3 regions of the Stenotrophomonas sp. UBA7606 genome follow, and region 2 is predicted to be linked to each of the others. Evidence: predicted binding sites of a transcription regulator. Region 2 holds the regulator's gene; each other region holds the start of a gene.
The links. Region 2 encodes FliA, which starts transcription of late flagellar genes. Its sites were predicted from a motif close to TAAAGTTTNNCNNNCNNNGGCCGATAA; they were not measured.
Positions count from the first base shown of each region.

Region 1: a site for FliA is predicted at 3,762-3,788, ahead of B2527_RS19525 (flagellin). Genes of this name have one in related genera too.
Region 3: a site for FliA is predicted at 2,071-2,097, ahead of B2527_RS18665 (methyl-accepting chemotaxis protein). Genes of this name have one in related genera too.

Region 1 covers NZ_DLJW01000028.1:7,170-13,360, reverse strand. Annotated here, with positions in the region: gene B2527_RS04340 (hypothetical protein) at 1-44, opposite strand, end outside; gene fliS (flagellar export chaperone FliS) at 44-466, opposite strand; gene fliD (flagellar filament capping protein FliD) at 575-1,936, opposite strand; gene B2527_RS19525 (flagellin) at 2,155-3,660, opposite strand; gene B2527_RS19565 (flagellin) at 4,096-5,682, opposite strand; gene flgL (flagellar hook-associated protein FlgL) at 5,750-6,191, opposite strand, start outside.
Region 2 covers NZ_DLJW01000133.1:134,242-140,432, reverse strand. Annotated here, with positions in the region: gene B2527_RS19165 (flagellar motor protein) at 1-600, opposite strand, end outside; gene B2527_RS19160 (chemotaxis protein CheA) at 815-2,668, opposite strand; gene B2527_RS19155 (protein phosphatase CheZ) at 2,672-3,292, opposite strand; gene cheY (chemotaxis response regulator CheY) at 3,292-3,684, opposite strand; gene B2527_RS19145 (RNA polymerase sigma factor FliA) at 3,697-4,446, opposite strand; gene B2527_RS19140 (MinD/ParA family protein) at 4,443-5,327, opposite strand; gene flhF (flagellar biosynthesis protein FlhF) at 5,314-6,191, opposite strand, start outside.
Region 3 covers NZ_DLJW01000133.1:12,173-18,363, reverse strand. Annotated here, with positions in the region: gene B2527_RS18680 (NUDIX hydrolase) at 1-249, shown strand, start outside; gene mnmA (tRNA 2-thiouridine(34) synthase MnmA) at 246-1,367, shown strand; gene hflD (high frequency lysogenization protein HflD) at 1,378-1,992, shown strand; gene B2527_RS18665 (methyl-accepting chemotaxis protein) at 2,126-3,316, shown strand; gene B2527_RS18660 (hypothetical protein) at 3,385-3,588, shown strand; gene B2527_RS18655 (L,D-transpeptidase) at 3,718-4,383, opposite strand; gene B2527_RS18650 (hypothetical protein) at 4,536-4,805, opposite strand; gene B2527_RS18645 (bifunctional diguanylate cyclase/phosphodiesterase) at 5,207-6,191, opposite strand, start outside.

The DNA.
Region 1 (6,191 bases), on a different contig from region 2:
TCGTCGTGCAGGGCCTGGAGCTGGAGGGTGGGATCCTGCTGCATCAGCGCGCTCCCGCAGCGCCCGGGAAGGCGCGTTGACCGGCCGGGATCGCGTTCCAGGCCGACTCGATCTCGGCCACCAGCGCCAGCGACTCCTGCAGGGCCTCGGCGTCATTGTTGAGGTTTGCTTCGGTCAGGCGCTGCACGATGTACTCGTAAAGTGCGGCCAGGTTGTCGGCGATATCGCCACCTGCAACATGGTCCAGCGATCCATTGAGATGGCCGATGATGGCACAGGCTTCGCCGATGGCCTTGCCCTTGGTGGCCTGGTCGCCACGGGCCATGAAGGCCTCGGCGCGGCGGATGCGCTCGCTCGCGCCTTCCAGCAGCAAGGCCACCAGCTTGTGCGGGTCGGCGTCCACCACGCGGGTGGACACACCTACCTGGCGATACTGCTCGGCGTAGTGGCGGCTGGAACCATACATTGGGGTGGATCTCCTGATGATCGCGGCGCCGTGGGCGCCAGACGATGGAACTGCAATGGCCTGATTAGGCTATCGGCTCGAGGGGGCGGCAACTTGAGGTCGGGCAGATCAGCTGCTGGACGCGGTTAGCTGCTGGGCGAGGTAGTTGCTGGTGCTCTGCATCTGCGACACCAGCGTGTCCATCGCGGTGAACTGCGCGGTATAGCGCGCCGAGACCTTTTCCATGCGCGCGTCCAGGTCATCCAGTTGCTTTTCCAGCTTCTTGATTTCCTTGTTCAGCGCATCGGTGCGCTGCACCAGGGTACCGGTGCCGCTGTCCAGGTTGCTCTTGAGGATGCCGTTCATGCCCTCGTAGAGCTTGCCGCTCTTGCCCACCAGCTTCTCGGCCGCTGCCGGATTCTTGGCCATGGCCTTGTCGAAGGTGCTGGCATCCAGCGCCAGGGTGCCATCCTTGCTGACGGTCAGGCCCAGTTCCTTGAGGTCGATGATGTTGGCGCTGAGCTGGCCGCGCAGCTGTTGCTGCAAGCCGCGAACCATCGAGTCGCCGGTCAGCACCGAGGCGGTATCGGTATCGGCGTTGTAGGCGCTGGACGTCTTGAGCAGGCTCACCGAGGCGTTGTACGCGGTGACAAAGGCCTGCACGGTGGTCTTCAGCGGCGCGTTGTCCTGGGTGATGGTCAAGGTCTTGGTGGTACCTGCCTCTGCCTTGGTCAGATCCAGGGTCACGCCGGCAATGATGTCGCTTACCGAGTTGCTGGACGATTCGCGATCAAAGCCGTCAACCTTGACGTGTGCGTTGGTGGCCGCAGCGATCTCGCTCATGCCGCCACTGCTGCCGTCCCAGGTCAACGCCGCCAACCCACCATCGCCGCCGGTCGTGCTGACCTTCAAAGCACCTTCGGTGCCGGAATTGACGGCATTCAATACCAAGTGCTGGCCATCGTTGGCGGTGATCACCGTGGCATTGACGCCTTTGCCGCCGGCGGCGCTGTTGATGGCCGCGGCGATGCTGGCCAGGTTGCTGGCCGAGGCGATATCTACGTCGATGGATTCCTCGCCCCAGGCAATGCTCAGCTTGCCGCTGCCGACCGTGGCGTCCGCATCGAAGGCGGCCGAGCTCAGCTTCTGCGGCTGCGCCAGGCTGATCACCTCGATGTTGTAGGTACCTGCCGCAGCCAGGGTCTTGCCGGTGGACGGATCGGTGACGATGGAGGCGCTGAAACCACTGTTTTCCGGCACGGAGGTCTTGTAGGCGCGTACATCCGCTGCCTTGCCCATGGCCTCCATTGCGCTCTGCAGGCTGCTGAGCGAGCTTTTGATGCTGCCCAGCGCCGACAGTTTGGCGGTGGCGGTGGTCCCCTGGTTGTTGATGCGGTTTGCTGCCGGTGCGCGTTCAGCGGCAACCAGCTGCGACACGATGGTGGGGATGTCCAGGCCGGAGCCGACGGCGGACAGGGAAGACGTGGCCATGTGGATTCCTCTTGCGGCAAAGGGGCAGCCTTGCTGGCTCCCCGGATATCGGCACCCGGCGCTCAAGCTTTAGCCGGGTATCCCTGATCCATAGGCAAGCGCCGTGCCAGTGGGCAGGCGAGGGCGTGCGAACGTCAGAAACAGACAGGCCCTGCCACAAGGGCAGGGCCTGGCAAGCCCGGTGCGGACACCGGGTGATGCGGTCAGCGGTTACTGGATCAGCGCAGCAGACTCAGCACGTTCTGGCTGGTCTGGTTGGCCTGGGCCAGCATGGCGGTACCGGCCTGCTGCAGGATCTGCGTGCGGGTCAGTTCGGCCGTTTCCTTGGCGTAGTCGGTGTCGCTGATGCGGCTGCGGGCAGCGGACATGTTTTCCGACGAAGTGTTCAGGTTGGCCACCACCGAGGTGAAACGGTTCTGCACGGCGCCCAGGTCGGCGCGGGCCGAGTTGATGGTGCTCAGGGCAGCGTCCATGGCGTTCAGTGCGTTGTCGGCACCAGCGGTGGTGGAGATGTCCAGGTCGGAGAAGCCGGTGGCTGCGACACCGCCAGCCCAAGCGCTGCCGCCGCTGCCATCCACCGTCTTGCCGGTGGTCAGGCCGGTCTGCTTCAGCACATCAGCGGCGGTTCCGGCGATTTCGAAGTCACCCAGGGATGACGACAGTGCCAGTTGGCCATTCTTGTCGAGCGAGGCGCTGACGCCCGTGTTGTAGCTCTGGTTGTTGATCGCCTTGACCAGGTCGCTTGCGCGCTGCGCAGCGCTGCCAGCTGCGCCGAAGCTGATGGTGACGTCGCCCTTCTCACCCTTCAGAATGAAGCTGCCGGCGTCGAAGGAGACGGTTTCACCGGCAACAGAGGTGCTGGTGAACTGGCCGCCTGCAGCCTTCACGGACAGGCTCTTGGAGCCGTCAGCGCTGTTGTCCAGTGCAATCTTGCCAGCGGTGGCCGTAGCTTCCGAACCACCGGTCGCGGCGTTGATGGCGGCGGCAACCTTGGTGGCAACAGCCTGCTGGGTGGTGGCGTTGTCGGTGGCGAAAGCGGTCGCGGTGATGTTCACCTTGGCGCCGTTGATTTCGATGTCAAAGGCGGCCACGCCATTGGTGGCGTCGACGGCCAGGCTGGTCAGATCGATCTCACCAGTACCGCCAGCGGTGACGGTGCCCGTCGGTGCCGCAGCAGATGCCGCGGCGGCAGTATCCACCTTGTTCCAGTTGCCCAGGTCCTTGATGTTGGCATTGGCGATCTGGGCGATGTCGATGGTCTGGCCCTGGTCGGCGCCGATCTGGAAGGACTGTGCCTGGAAGCTGCCGTCCAGCAGCTTGGTGCCGTTGAAGTTGGTCTGCTCGGCAACGCGCTGGATTTCGGCCTTCAGCAGCTGCACTTCGGCGTTCAGCGCTTCACGGTCGGAATCGGAGTTGGTGGCGTTGCGGGACTGCACGGCCAGTTCGCGGATGCGCTGCAGGTTGTTGCCGATCTCGGTCAGCGCGCCTTCGGCGGTCTGCGCCATCGAAATGCCGTCGTTGGCATTGCGGGCAGCCTGGTCCATGCCGCGGATCTGGGTGCTGAAGCGCTCGGAGATCGCCAGGCCGGCGGCGTCGTCCTTGGCGCTGTTGATGCGCAGGCCCGAAGACAGGCGCTGGATCGAGGTGGCCAGGCTGGAGCCGCTGGTGTTCAGATTGCGCTGAGCATTGAGCGACATGATGTTGGTGTTGATGACTTGTGCCATGATTCGGGCTTCCTGTTTGGCGTTTGGTCCGGCACATCACCTGGCCGGTACTGGGTGCAGTGGGGCGGGGTGTAGGAGCCGTAGCACCGCTGCTGATACCAATAACGGCAGGTCCGCGGACAGCTTTAGGGCTGCCGTAAGTGCAAGCCGGCCAGAAGCAGGAATGCAGAACGCACAAGCCCCGGTCTCCCGGGGCTTGTGCGTCTGTAGTGCCGAGCCATGCTCGGCAAAGGGTACGGCGGTGGAGCCTGCGTCGGGCAGGTTTCGGCAGTGCCGGAATAGGCAGATAGTGCTGTGCAAGCTGCGAAACCCTGCGGCATATCAGGCCGTGAAACGGGCCTGATATGCCGGTAAAGCCGCTGCCGAGCATGGCTCGGCACTACCTGGGTAGCTTGGAGGCTTGAGCGGCGCGAACCCGCTCAAGCCTCGCCGCTGTTACTTCAACAGGCTCAGCACGTTCTGCGGCACCTGGTTGGCCTGCGCCAGCATGGCCGTGCCTGCCTGCTGCAGGATCTGCGTGCGGGTCAGCTCGGCGGTTTCCTTGGCGTAGTCGGCATCGCGGATACGGCTGCGTGCGGCCGACAGGTTTTCCGAAGAGGTGTTCAGGTTGGCGATGGTGGAGGTGAAGCGGTTCTGGATCGCACCCAGGTCGGCGCGTGCCGAGTTGATGGCCTGCAGCGCGGCGTCCATCGCATTGAGTGCGTTGTCGGCGCCTTCGGAGGTGGTGATGTCCAGATCCTCGAAGCCGGTTTCCGGCGAACCGGTGACCCACGCGGTACCCACCGTGGTTGCCGGTGCCGGGGTGTCGCCAATCGCACCGGTCGCACCGGCGGCCAGGCCGGTGGCTGCCAGCAGGTCGGCGTTGGCGTTCGCACCCGTACCGGTGGCGGACACAGCGATGTTGCCGGTAGCCGAGGACAGCACCAGCTTGCCGTCTTCCAGCGACGCGGTGACGCCGGTGTTGTAGCTCTGGTTGTTGATGGCCTTGACCAGGTCACTGGCACGTTGTGCGCTGCCACCGGCAGCCGGGTAGTTGATGACGGCCTCGCCCTGGGTGCCGGTGATCTTGAAGCTGCCGGCGCCGAAGTCGGCGGCGACGAAGCCGGTGGCACTGGCCACGGCCACGGCCCCACCGATCACCGATGCGCCCGGGCCACCAATGGTGACGGCTGCACCGTTGTTGGTGATGACACCACTGGTTGCATCCACCTGGATACCGGTGGCGCCACCGATGGAGGGGTCGCTGTTGATCGCGGTAGCGATGTTTGCCAGCAGCTTGTCCTGCGCATCAGCTGCGGTGGTGCCGTTGGTCACACCCGCCACCGATACGGTCTTGCCGTTGACGCTGAGGTTGAAGCTGTCATAGGTGAAAGGCGCGGCCGACCCGGTAGGGGTTGCGAACGATGCCTTGCTGATCGTACCTGCCGCGGTGTTGGGCGTACCTGCATCCGCGCCACCGGTAGCAGCAACAGACGGCAGCGAAGCAGCGGTGTTCACTCGGTTCCAGTTGCCCAGTTCCTGGATGTTGGCATTGGCGATCTGCGCGATGTTGATCACCTGGCCCTGGTCTGCGCCCACCTGGAAGGCCTGGTTCTGGAAGCTGCCATCCAGCAGCGCGGTGCCGTTGAAGTTGGTCTGCTCGGCAACGCGTTGGATCTCGGCCTTCAACAGCTGCACTTCAGCGTCCAGCGCGGCGCGGTCGGAGTCGGAATTGGTGGCGTTGCGCGACTGCACGGCCAGCTCGCGGATGCGCTGCAGGTTGTTGCTGATCTCACCCAGCGCGCCTTCGGCGGTCTGCGCCAGCGAGATGCCGTCGTTGGCATTGCGCGCGGCCTGGTCCATGCCGCGGATCTGGGTGGTGAAACGCTCGGAAATCGCCAGGCCAGCAGCATCATCCTTGGCGCTGTTGATACGCAGGCCGGAGGACAGGCGCTGGATCGTGGTGGCCAACGAGGTGCCGCTGGTATTGAGGTTGCGCTGAGCGTTCAGCGACATGATGTTGGTGTTGATGATCTGTGCCATGGGGCTTCTCCGTTGTACTCAGGGCCTTGCGTTGTAGATGTGGCAGCGACGCTGCCGTCGATGTTGATCAGCGGATCATGTTGAACAGCGACATGGACTGCATCTGGGTGAAGATGGTCTGTGCCGCCTGCAGCGCCGCACCTTCGAGCTTGTACTGCCCTATGGCATCGGCATAGTTGAGGTCACGCATCTGCGAAAGTGAGGTTTGCAGGGTGACGGTATTGGCTTCGCGCAACGATGCCGCGTCGTCAGCCGCTGCAAGTTGTGCGCCACCGGCGGCGCGCGCGTCGATCATCAGTTCCGACGCACGGCGCACGTCGCGGATGCTGCCTTGCAGGGCGTTCTGCTGGGCGGTGCGGCCGGCCCGGGTGGAGGCATCCATCTGCAGGGTCTGCACCAGCTGGTCGATGGTGGCGAACACGTCGCGGGTGCCGGCCTGGCCGGCATTGAACGTATCGCCTGCCGCCGGCGTACCTTCAATGCGTACACGCAGGCCTTCGAAGGTGATG
Region 2 (6,191 bases):
GAACAACAGGTTGGCCGAGGCGATGCCATAGATGGTGGCGGTGAATGCCGCGGCGATGCCGTGGCCGAGCTTGCTGGGGTCGGCAAGGTTTTTCATTACCGCGATCAAGCCCAGCACCGCGCCTATGATGCCCAGGGTGGGCGCATAGATGCCCATGCCTTCGAACACCTTGGTGGCGGCCAGGTCCTGCTGCTCCTGGCTGCCCAGTTCGATTTCCATCATGTGGCGGATGGTCTCCGGTTCCACCCCGTCCACCACCAGCTGCAGGCCCTTGCGAATGAAGGGGTCGTCCTGCAGGTCCACCTGTGGCTCCAGCCCGAGCAGGCCCTGGCGGCGGGCGATGTTGCTCCAGTCCACGATCTGCTGCACCAGTGCCTGGCGGTCGCTGGCCGGCGGGCGGATCACCCAGCGCACGATCTTGAACGCGTGCTTGAACACGGCAGGCGAGGTGTGCAGCAGGATGGCGGCGACGGTGCCGACGATCACGATCACGAACGCAGCCGGTGACCACAGCGAGGACAGGCCGGCGCCCTTGAGGATGCTGCCACCCACCAGCGAGGCGAGGGCGAGGAAGAGTCCAATGATGCTGAGTCGGTCCATGGTGCGTATATCGGCCTGGTTGGAGCGGTCTTGAATCAGGGCTTTGCTTGAGCCCCTCTCCCGCGTGTGGGAGAAGTGGGGGGGGCTGAGGGCAGCTTTCTGCGTTACAAGCTGAAAGCGCCCCTCACCCGCCCCTTCGCGGGGCGCCCTCTCCCGCAGGCGAAAGAGGGGACTGACGGGATCGCGAACGCTGTCGGTGCAATCAGGAGATCGCTCACCCCTGTCCTCCACGCAACCCATCCACATCCAGGATCAGCGCCATGCGGCCATCGCCAATCAGGGTGGCGCCGGCATAGCCCTTGAGGCCGCGCAGGGCGCGGGGCAGGGGCTTGATCACCACTTCCTCGCGGCCGCGCACCTGGTCGACGACCAGGCCAAAACGGGTTTCGCCCATCTGCAGCACCACGATGGTCAGCAGGGTGGACGGGGTGGGCGGAACGCCGAGCCAGTCGCGCAGGTCCACCAGTGCCAGGGTATGGCTCTTGCGGTCCAGCACGGCACGGCCATCGAACCAGCCCAGCGAGGTGGCGGGGGCATGCAATACCTCCATCACACGGGCCAAGGGCAGGGCGTAGACATCGTCGCCGGCCTGCACCAGCAGGGTCGGCAGGATGGCCAGGGTCAGCGGCACGCGGATCAGGAAGCGGCTGCCACGGCCCAGTTCGGACTGGATCTGGATCTGGCCGCTGAGCTCGCGGATGCGCGATTGCACCACGTCCATGCCGACACCACGGCCGGAGATGTCGGTCACCTGCTGCTTGGTCGAGAAACCAGGCAGGAACACCAGGTGCAGGCATTCCTCGCTGCTCAGGCGGGCGGCAGCTTCCGGGTCGATCAGGCCTTTTTCGCGTGCCTTGTTGCGCAGGCGCTCGGGATCGATGCCGGCACCGTCATCCTGCACTTCGATGCTGACGTAGTCGCCTTCCTGCTGGGCAGACAGGCGTACCCGGCCCATCCGCGGCTTGCCCTGTGCTTCGCGCAGGTCGGGGCCTTCCACGCCGTGATCGATGGCGTTGCGGACCAGGTGCACCAAGGGGTCAGCCAGCGCTTCCACCAGGTTGCGGTCCAGCTCGGTGTCGGCGCCGATCAACTCCAGGTCCACTTCCTTCTGCAAGGAGCGGGCGACATCACGCGCCACCTTTGGGAAGCGCGAAAACACCTTGCCCACCGGTTGCATGCGGGTGCGCATCACTGCCGATTGCAGGCGTGCAGTGGCGATGTCCAGGGTGGATACGGCGCGGTCCAGCTCTTCGTCCTTGAGCCGTGTACGCAGTGTCTTGAGCCGATTGCGCGACAGCACCAGTTCGCCGATCAGGTTGACGATCGCGTCCAGCCGTTTGGTATCCACGCGCACCGTGTGCTCGGGCTCGGCGGCTTTCGCGGTGGCAGGTTTGGCTGCAGGTGGTGCTGCGGCTGCGCTGGGCGTGGGCGCGGGCCTGGCGGCCGCCGGCGCGGCGGCAGGTGCCACGGCCGCTGGTGTGCCTGCGCCGGGCGCAGCGCCGGCATGCAGCTTGTCCAGCAAGGCTTCGAACTCGTCCTCGCTGATCAGGTCATCGGCGGCGGTTGTGGCGACAGCGCTTGGCGCGGCCGTGCCGTGCAACTGATCGAGAAGGGCTTCGAATTCATCCTCGCTGATCAGATCACTGCCGGCAGGCGCTGCTGCGGCTTTGACCGGTGCCGGTGAAGGCGCGCTGCCCATGTCGAACTGGGCGATCAATGCGGCCGGCGCATGCCCGGGCTCGGTGCCGGAGGACACCGCGTCGAGCATGGCCTGCAGCCAATCCAGTGATTGCTGGGCGGCGTCGAAATGGTGTGCCAGCAGCTGGCCCTTGCCAGAGCGGGCCATGCCCAAGGCTTCCTCGGCGGCATGGCACAGCTCGACCATCGGCGTGATCGACAAAAAACCGGCACCGCCCTTGAGCGTGTGAAAGCCGCGGAACACGGCATTGAGCTGGTCGGCATCTTCCGGTGCCTGCTCCAGCGTCACCAGCTGCTCGCCGAGTCGATCGAGGATCTCCTGCGCTTCGAGGATGAAATCGGCGGCGATGTCGTCGGCGAACGTGCTCATGGCTTACAGCCCCAGGTCCGACAGCAGGTCGTCGGCGTCATGCTGGGACACGGCGTGGCGGTCCAGGCCGTCCACCGCGGGACCGGCCAGCCCGTTGTTGCGGGCCGGGTCTTCCGGCGGTGGTAGGCCGAGTGCGCCAAAGCCTTCGTGGACGCGCCGGACGATGCCGACAACGCGACGGATGATCTGCCCGGTCAGGTCCTGGTAGCTCTGGGTAAGGGCCACCTCGGTGAGGTTGTGGCGGATGCGGTCCAGGATCTCGCCCTGGTCGGCATTGAGCCCGTCGGCACGCAGGCGCTCGGTCAGCGCACGGCACTCTTCGGCCAGGTCCAGGGTGCGATGGGTGGCCTGTTCGGTCATCTCCACCACGTGGTCCAGGCGCGCGCAGGCGTCGTCCAACTCGCCGGCTTCGCTGGGCACGCTGGGCAGCTCGCCCAGGGCCTGGCCCAGCTCGCGGGCCAGGCGGCCCAGCCCGGCCATCATCGGCTGGGTACGCAGCGCTGCGAGCGCGTCGATTTCCTGGCGCCACGCCGCTTCGTCACCGCTTTCCAGCGCGGCAAGCGCATCCTGCAGGCGTTGCACCAGGGCCGATTTGTCGCTCAGCGATTGCGCCAGATCGTCCATCAGGCGCTCGCTGCCAGGCGTTCGAAGATCTTGCCCAGCTTTTCTTCCAGGGTCTGCGCGGTGAACGGCTTGATGATGTAGCCGTTGACGCCGGCCTGGGCGGCCTCGATGATCTGCTCGCGCTTGGCTTCGGCGGTGACCATCAGCACCGGCAGGGTCTTGAGCTTGGGGTCGGCACGCACGGCCTTGAGCAGCTCGATGCCGGTCATGACCGGCATGTTCCAGTCGGTGACCACGAAATCGAACGGCTGGCTCTGCAGCAGGGCCAGCGCGGCATGCCCGTCCTCGGCTTCGGCGGTGTTGGTGAAGCCCAGGTCGCCGAGCAGGTTCTTGACGATGCGGCGCATGGTCGAGAAATCGTCGACGATCAGGATGCGCATGTTCTTGTTCAAAAGATATTCCTCTTAGTGTTCCTCGAGCCCGGCGTCGGCCGACTCGAAAATCTTCAGCCGCCCACGCAGGCGCAGCATCGCCTGGCCGTGGATCTGGCAAACCCGCGACTCGCTCACACCGAGCACCGCGCCGATCTCTTTCAGGTTCAGTTCCTGCTCGTAGTACAGCGACAGCACCAGCTGCTCGCGCTCGGGCAGCAGGCCGATGGCCTTGCCCAACTCGGCGCCGAACTGGCTGCGTTCAAGCATCTGCTGCGGGGTGGGGCCGCCGGTGGTAGGGGTATCCAGCTCGCCCTGATCCTCGATGCGCGACTCCAGGCTCAGCACCTGGCCACGCGATGCGTCTTCGACCAGACGCATGTATTCGGGCAGCGGCATGTCCATGGCCTGCGCCACTTCGGTGGCGCTGGCAGCACGGCCGGAAGCCTGCTCCAGGCGGCGGATGGTGGCGGCGGCATCGCGGGCACGACGGTGCACCGAACGCGGCACCCAGTCGCCACGGCGGATTTCGTCGATCATCGAGCCACGGATGCGGATGGACGCATAGGTCTCGAACGAGGCGCCCTGCTCGGCGTCGTAGCTGCGCGAGGCTTCGATCAGACCCATCATGCCGGCCTGGATCAGGTCGTCGACCTCGACACTGGCGGGCAGGCGGGCAGCCAGGTGATGAGCGATGCGGCGTACCAGGTCGGCGTGGCGGGCAATGCAGTCATTGGCCGCGTTGCGCTGGACCTCACGGTACTGGGCTGCGGCGTTGTTCATGCGCTCACCTTCTGCTGGAGGATGCGTTCCAGGAAGAACTCGACGCCACCGCGCGGTGCGGTCGGTGCCTGCCAACGGGAGGTGCGGCGTGCGATCTCCTGGATGGCCAGCGCCGCCGGCGCGGACGGGTACAGCTTCACCACCGGCTGCTGGCGCTGCACCGACAGGCGCAGCCAGTCGTCCTGCGGCACGCAGCCCAGGTAGTTCAGCGAGACATCGATGAGGAACTTCTCGCAGACACGCACCAGCTTTTCGTACAGGGCGCGGCCTTCGTTGGGGTCGCGGGCCATGTTGGCCACCACCTGCACGCGGTCCACACCGCGCTCGCGCGAGAGCACCTTGATCAGCGCGTAGGCGTCGGTGATGGAGGCGGGCTCGTCGCAGACCACCACCACGGTGTCCTGCGCGGCCTGGCAGAAGGTCAACACGCTGTCGTTGATGCCGGCGGCAGTGTCGATGATCATCACATCGAGGTCGCGCTCCAGCTCGGAGAACACGTTGACCAGGCCCACGTGCTCGGCCGGCTGCAGCTCGGCCATGTGGCGGCGACCGGAAGCCGCCGGTACCACCAGCACGCCGTTGGGGCCTTCGATGATGACGTCTTCCAGGCTGGCGCGCCCGGCGACCAGGTCGGCCAGGGTGTGCTTGGGCTGCAGGCCGAGCACCACGTCGATGTTGGCCAGGCCCAGGTCGGCGTCCAGCAGCAGGGTGCGTTTGCCCATGCCGGCAAGCGCCACGGCCAGGTTGGCCGAGACGTTCGTTTTGCCCACACCGCCCTTGCCGCCGGTCACCGCGATGGTGCGCACCGGGCCGGCTGGCTCGCGGCGGGTGGCCGACAACGGGAAGGTATTGGTCAGCTTGGCGTACTCACGCGACTGCATTGTTCAACTCCGGGTTGCAGGGCATATCGGCCGCGCGGCGCAAATCTTCAAGGCGAAGTACAAGATTTGCGGCCGAGGCCCGGTACAGGTCTTCCGGCACGTCCTGGCCGTCGGTCACCCAGGTGATCGGCAGGCGGTGGTCCACGGCCACCGACAGGGCCGACCCGAAGCGGCCGGTCTCGTCCAGCTTGGTCAGCACTACCCCTTGCGGGTTGGCGGCGCTGAAGCGGCGCACCACTTCATCCATGTCCTGGAAGCTGGTGTTGGCCGGCAGCACCAGCAGGGTGCGGATCTGGCCGGCGGCACGCAGCCACTGCAGCTGGGCGGTGAGGGCACGGTCGCGCTGGCCCAGGCCGGCGGTGTCGATAAGCACCAGCTTGTAGTCGGCCAGCTTGTGCAGCAGCTGGTTGAGATCGGTGCCGCTGTTGGCCTCGTGCACGGCGATGCCGAGCTGGCGCCCAAAGCCATACAACTGTTCGCGGGCGCCGATGCGCTGGGTGTCGGTGGTGACAAGGGCGACGTCACGTGCGGCGTGGGCTTCGGCAAAGCGCGAGGCCAGCTTGGCGATGGTGGTGGTCTTGCCGGCGCCGGTGGGGCCGACCAGGGCAATGACACCGCCGGTTTCGATCGGATCGCTGGGGGCGATCGGCAGCTTCCTGGAGATCAGCCCCAGCATCAGGCCGCGGGCACGGGTGGGATCGGTATCGGCCGGGATCTGGATGGCGACGTCGCGGGCCAGCCCGGCGTCGAAGCCATACTCGTCCATCAGGTCCAGTGCATTGGCGCGCACCGCACTGCCGCGCAGGCGTTCGTCGGTGAAGCGATTCATCTCGCGCTCGATCAGATGGCGCATGCCGGCTACTT
Region 3 (6,191 bases), 120 kb from region 2:
TTCATCGGCAGTTACCAATGGACTGCCGATGATGGCACTCCGTTCCTGCGCTTCGCCTTTGAAGCCGAACCCCTGCAGCACCACCCCGAACAGGCGCTGGATGCCGGCATCGTGCAGGCGCTGTGGCTCACGCCCACTGCCCTGCAGGCCGACATGGCGCGGCTGCGCAGTCCGCTGGTCTGGCACACGGTGTCCGACTGGCTGGCCGGGCAGCGTTTTCCGTTGTCGATGTTGAGGCACATACCGTGAGTAACCCGGGTGTCGTCGTCGGTGTATCCGGCGGCGTTGATTCTTCCGTAGCAGCCCTGGCCCTGGTGCAACAGGGCCTGGATGTGGCCGGCCTGTTCATGCAGAACTGGGCCGATGACGGCAGTGGCCATTGCCGCGCCGAAGAAGACCGCCGCGATGCCGTGGCGGTCTGCGGGCGGCTGGGCATCCCCTTCCACTTCCGCGACTTCTCGGCCGAGTACTGGCAGGGCGTGTTTGAGCACTTCCTGGCCGAATACGCGGCTGGCCGCACCCCCAACCCGGACGTGTTGTGCAACCGCGAGGTCAAGTTCAAGCACTTCCTCGACGCCGCCCGCGAACTGGGCGCCGAGCGTATCGCCACCGGCCATTACGCCCAGGTGGCGCACAGCGGCGGCCGCTGGCGCCTGCTGCGCGGTGCCGATCGCGGCAAGGACCAGAGCTACTTCCTGCACCAGCTGGGCCAGGCCCAGCTGGCCGCCACCCTGTTCCCTATCGGGCACATGGAAAAGAGCGATCTGCGCCGCATCGCCCGCGATGCTGGCCTGCCGACCCATGCCAAAAAGGACTCCACCGGCATCTGCTTCATCGGTGAGCGCGATTTCCGCGAGTTCCTTGGCCAGTACCTGCCAGCACGCGAAGGCGAGATCCACGACCCGCACGGCCAGCTCATCGCCCGCCATCCGGGCGTGTTCTATTTCACATTGGGCCAGCGCGAAGGCCTGAACATCGGCGGTGTCCGTGGCCGCCCTGCCGCCCCCTGGTTCGTGGTCGGCAAGGACGTGGCCCGCAACATTCTGTATGTCGACCAGGGCCACGACAGCCCCTGGCTGCAATCGAGCTGGTTGCGCAGCGAGCCCATGCACTGGATCGCCGGCGCGCCGCCTGCCGCCCGTTTTGAATGCACGGCACAGACCCGCTACCGCCAGCCGGACGAGCCCTGCACGGTGCAGGTGCGCGACGATGGCACTCTGGACGTGCATTTCGCCCGCCCGCAGCGTGCCGTGACCCCCGGACAATCCCTGGTGCTGTATGACGGCATGGAGTGCCTGGGCGGCGCCGTCATCACCGCCACCGATGCCCCCCTGGAACGCCGCCTTGGTGCACCCGTTTCTCCTTGAGAGGTAAGCAATGAGTTTTTCCTTCGACGACCGCGTCCTGGCCCTGGCCGGCATTGCCCAAGCCCTGCAGCAGGTGCGCCGCATCGCCGAAACCGGCCACTCCGAGGCAGCGGTGGTGCGCACCGCGATGGACAGCGTGATGCGCATCGACGCCCCGTCCCCGGCGGCGGTCTATGGCAGTGTCACAGCCCTAGAGCCCGGCCTGCGCCTGCTGCGCGACTACTTCAGCAACCAGGGCAAGGATGAGTTGCTGCCGCGCCTGGCGCTGTCGGTGATGCAGCTGGAGCGCCGCTTCGTGCGCGAGGACGCCACGGTCAACAAGGTCTATACCGGCATCCGTCGCGCCAACGACCGCGTACAGGAGCTGGGTGAGAGCAACCATCCGGACATCCTCAGCGCCATGGGCGCGCTGTACGCCGATACCATCAGCCAGCTGAAACCGCGCATCATGGTGCAGGGCAATCCGCATTACCTGGGCCAGGCCATGGTGGTTGCCGAGATCCGCGCCCTGCTGCTGGCGGCCGTGCGTTCGGCGGTGTTGTGGCGGCAGCTGGGGGGCAGCTACTGGGACTTCCTGTTCTCGCGCAAGGCCATGGTCGAGGCGATCAACCGCCGTCTGCGCTGAGCGCCAGGCGCTGGCATGCCCGCGTGCCGGTGATCGCGGGCATTACCGGCAAAATCCAGGGCATGTGTCCTCGGGGACTAAAGAGCCACCCACTGCGGCCGATACTGCATTCGTGACTCTCCCGAGAACGTCCATGTATTCACGTATTGCAATCCGCCTGGCTGCCCCGCTTGCCTTGACCCTGCTGCTTCCCCTGGCCTTCGCGCTGTCCTGGCCGGCGGCCGCGGTGTGGGCACTGCTGACCACCATGGTGCTGAGCTGGCTGGTGTTCGCCTACTGGAGCGCACACGCGCAGGCCCAGCGCTCGCCCGAGCACGCCAAGGTGCTGAAGGAGCAGGACCAACTGCTCAATGAGCTGCGCAGCTTCGTCAGCAACGAGATCGATGGCTCGCGCAGCGAGATCGAACGCGCCCGTGAACTGATCCGCCAGGCCGTCGCCGGCCTGGGCAGCAGCTTCGATGCGATGAGCCGCAAATCCCGCCAGCAGAGCCAGGCATTGGCCCGTGTGGTGGACCGCGCCAGCGAGGACGGCGGCAGCGGCGTGGACGTGGCGCGCTTTGCGCAGCACGCCAGCCACCAGATGGAACAGCTGGTGGAAGCGCTGGAGCAGGTGAGCGGCCAGAGCAGCAACACCGTGCAGCACATCGACCAGATGGCGCAGCACCTGGATGGCATCTTCTCGTTGCTGGAAGACGTCAAGTCGATCGCGGACCAGACCAACCTGCTGGCACTCAATGCCGCCATCGAAGCTGCCCGTGCCGGTGAGGCCGGGCGCGGTTTCGCAGTGGTGGCCGACGAGGTACGCAACCTGTCCGAACGCTCGACCACCTTCAACGAACAGATCCGCAAGCTGGCCCACAGCTCCAAGGATGCCATCGCCAAGGTCCGCGAGACGGTCTCGCACATGGCCTCGCGCGACATGGACCGTTCGCGCGAAGCGCGCCAGGAAGCGGCTGCGATGCTGGACAACGTGGCTGCCATCAACGCCTCGCTGGGCGACGGCATGCGTGAGATCTCCGAATGTGGCCGCGCCATCGACGGCAGCGTGGCCGAGGCCGTGCGCGCCCTGCAGTTCGAAGACATCGCCACCCAGGCTTTGGGCGGCGTGCATACCCATCTTGATCGCCTGACCGCCATCAACCGCGAAGCGGTCGCGCTGCAGGAGCTTCTGCACCGCAACGGTGGCGTATTCGACGGCGAACTGGTCACCGCCCTGCAGCGCACTGGCAGCCGCCTGCGTGACATGCGCAGTGAGTGGGAGCGCCCGCCGCACAAGCCGGTGACCCAGCAGAGCATGGGTGCAGGCACGGTGGAGTTGTTCTGAGCCACGCCTGCAACCGCTACAGCCTCAGGCCCCGGTCCTTGACCGGGGCTTTGGCGTTGGCTTGAACCATGTCACGCACTCCCCCTGCCCCCCCAGCCGGGCAGTCAGCGCCGCGTTGGCAGCAATTGTTGTCGCTTGAACACAGTGCCCAACTGGAGTGGCAGCAGTTGCTTGCCGCACGCCCTGCGGCATCGCGCGCCGGTGATTGGCTGGTCGCGAGCATTGATTGGGACCTGGGGGCTGTTGCTGACAGCGGTGATGCAGCTGGCTGATGCAGCTGCAAGCCGGGCCTTGCCCCATTGATGGCATCGCTCGGGACTATGGCGATGTATCCGAATTGGCCAGCGGCTCGGGCTCGGCGGCAAAACATCCGGTATCGGACTACCCGGCCCACGCCGCGGCTAGCGCGGGCGGGCGCGCTTGCCGGTCTTCCCTTGCGAGGCCTCGCGGCTCTTGGCGAAGTCCGGAAAGGTTTCCGCCAATGACGCAGTATCGGGCAGGATGTAGAACACCCCTCCCCGCTCGAACGTGGTGCTGATGATCTGTTTGTAGAACCCCGGGGTGACATTGATGCAGCCATGGGTGACGCGGTTGTCATCCGGCTGGGGTGATGCAAGGCGCTCGGCACGTCGCTCGGACGGCACGCCAGTGGCCGTGGGATGTATGGAGACCGCAGACTCATAGTCCACCCATAACACGCGGCCGGCGTCGATCGACGGACCGTAGCCGCCTACAAAACGGCCTGCCGGCGTGGTGCGGTCCCGGCCGGGTATCTCGCGCAATGCAAGGCCGGCGACGCCGGGAGCGGTGTGATCACCCGCGGCCGAGCCAAACAGCGCCGGTGCCGCGCCACGGAGCCGGCCATCGCCGCCAAACACAAGCACCTGTGCGGCCGCCTTGTCCATTATCGCGAACGGATAGCCCTGGTTGTCCTTGCTGGCGACAACCCAGCCGGCAAGTTCAATCACTGTGTCGGAAACCTCCTGGCCTGGCGGCAATTCATCGTCGGCCGAGGCTGGTTCTGCGGGCCGCTGATCGGTAGCTACCGCTTCCGTGCAGGCAAACATCAGCGCCGCCGCAAGGCAGCCATGGATCACAGGAGAAATATACGTGCGGATGGGATGCTCCTTGGAAACACACTGCTCTTGGGGCAAGGAAACCAGTGGCCCGCGAAGGCCACCGGGTCCTCCAGCGATCGGTTACGAACCTGGCTCAGCGATCAGCCGCGCGGAGTGCGGCGGGGTGCACGCTCCAGTTGCTGGACACGGCCTTCGATCTGATCAAGTCGTTGGTTTGCCTGCTGCGCGGATTGATTGGCGGATTCCGCGCTCTGCGCCGCACCCTGCACGCGGGTGTCGAGTTGATCCAGGCGTGAGTTGATCCCTGCAAACTCGTCTTTGTAGGTTGCGCAGGAAGCAAGGCCCATGCTGACGACCATTGCCACACCAAGCGTGCGTGCCGTTACCAGTTGTTGTTTGGTCAGAAACATTCCACTCCCTCCTTCGTCTGGGGAGTCTGGAATATAGCGGCGTTTTTCCACAGCGCCGCCCAGCGCTTTCAGGCGGCGTTGGAACACGTGGAAAGATCGTGAAGAAAGAAAATGCGCACGTAATGGCACCGAAACAGCGCAGTCAGCCGGGAAAACCGCCATCTTCCATCGCGGCCGGATGCTCACCCCTGTTCAGCGGACCAAACCTGAAGTGAACCCGGCGCCCGCATCACTGCGGAAAATAACGCTTCTTTTCCAATCAAGCGGACGCGCTGAAGTACCGCAGAGCATCGGCCGCTCGCCGGCCCAAGCAAGCGCGGCGTCTCCGCCTCGTGTGGCCGGCAATTGGCAACACACGTGGGGCCTTGACCTGCACCGCCCCTGCTGCAGGACGCAGCGGCCTAGAGGCTGGCATGCAGGTATTCGTTGGCAAGTTGGCCAGGGTGCGTCGCAGCGGACAGTACCTGACCATGTTTAAGCCACTGCACCATGTCGCGCGGCCGCAAGGGACGGGCGAACAGGTAGCCCTGCAATGCGTCGCAGCCCTGGCGCTGCAGCATGGTGGCTTCGGCTTGGGTTTCCACGCCCTCGGCGACCACCCGCATGCCCAGCGCGTGCCCCAGGTGCACGATGGCCTGGGTGACTTCGGCGGTACCGGCATCGTGCAGCATGCCTTGGACAAAACTGCGGTCGATCTTCAGCCGTTGGACCGGGAAGCGGTTGAGGTAATGCAGGTTCGAGAAGCCCGTACCGAAGTCATCCACCGCCAGCGGTATGCCGTACTGCTCAAAGATGTCAAAGCACTGACGCAGGGTATCGGTGTCGCGGATCAGCGCCGATTCGGTGAGTTCCAGTTCAAGGCGATGCGCCGGCCAGCCGTGCTGCTTGCAGATGGCCACCACGCGCTCGCCAAAACCCCGTTCACGCAGCTGGATGGCCGACACATTCACCGCTACCCGCTCGAACTGCAGGCCAGCCTGCTCCCATACACGTGCCTGGCGGCAGACCTCTTCCAGCACCCAATCGCCAATACGCACGATTTCACCGCACTTTTCGGCAATGGGAATGAATTCGGCCGGCGCGCAGGCACCCAGCGTTGGGTTGCTCCAGCGCAGCAAGGCCTCGATCGACGGCGGTTGGCCCTCGCGCGAATCCACCAGCGGCTGGTAGACCAGGCTGAACTCGTCACGGTCCACCGCCCCATGCAAGGCATGCTCGATGTCCAGGCGACGCTGGGTGCGCGCCAGTGCATCCTGGCTGTAGTACTGGTAGGTGTTGCGCCCGGCTTCCTTGGCCGCGTGCATGGCGGCATCGGCCGCACGCAGCAGGCTGTCGAAGTCGTTGCGGGTTTCGTCCTGCAGCGCGATGCCCACGCTGGCGCCCACC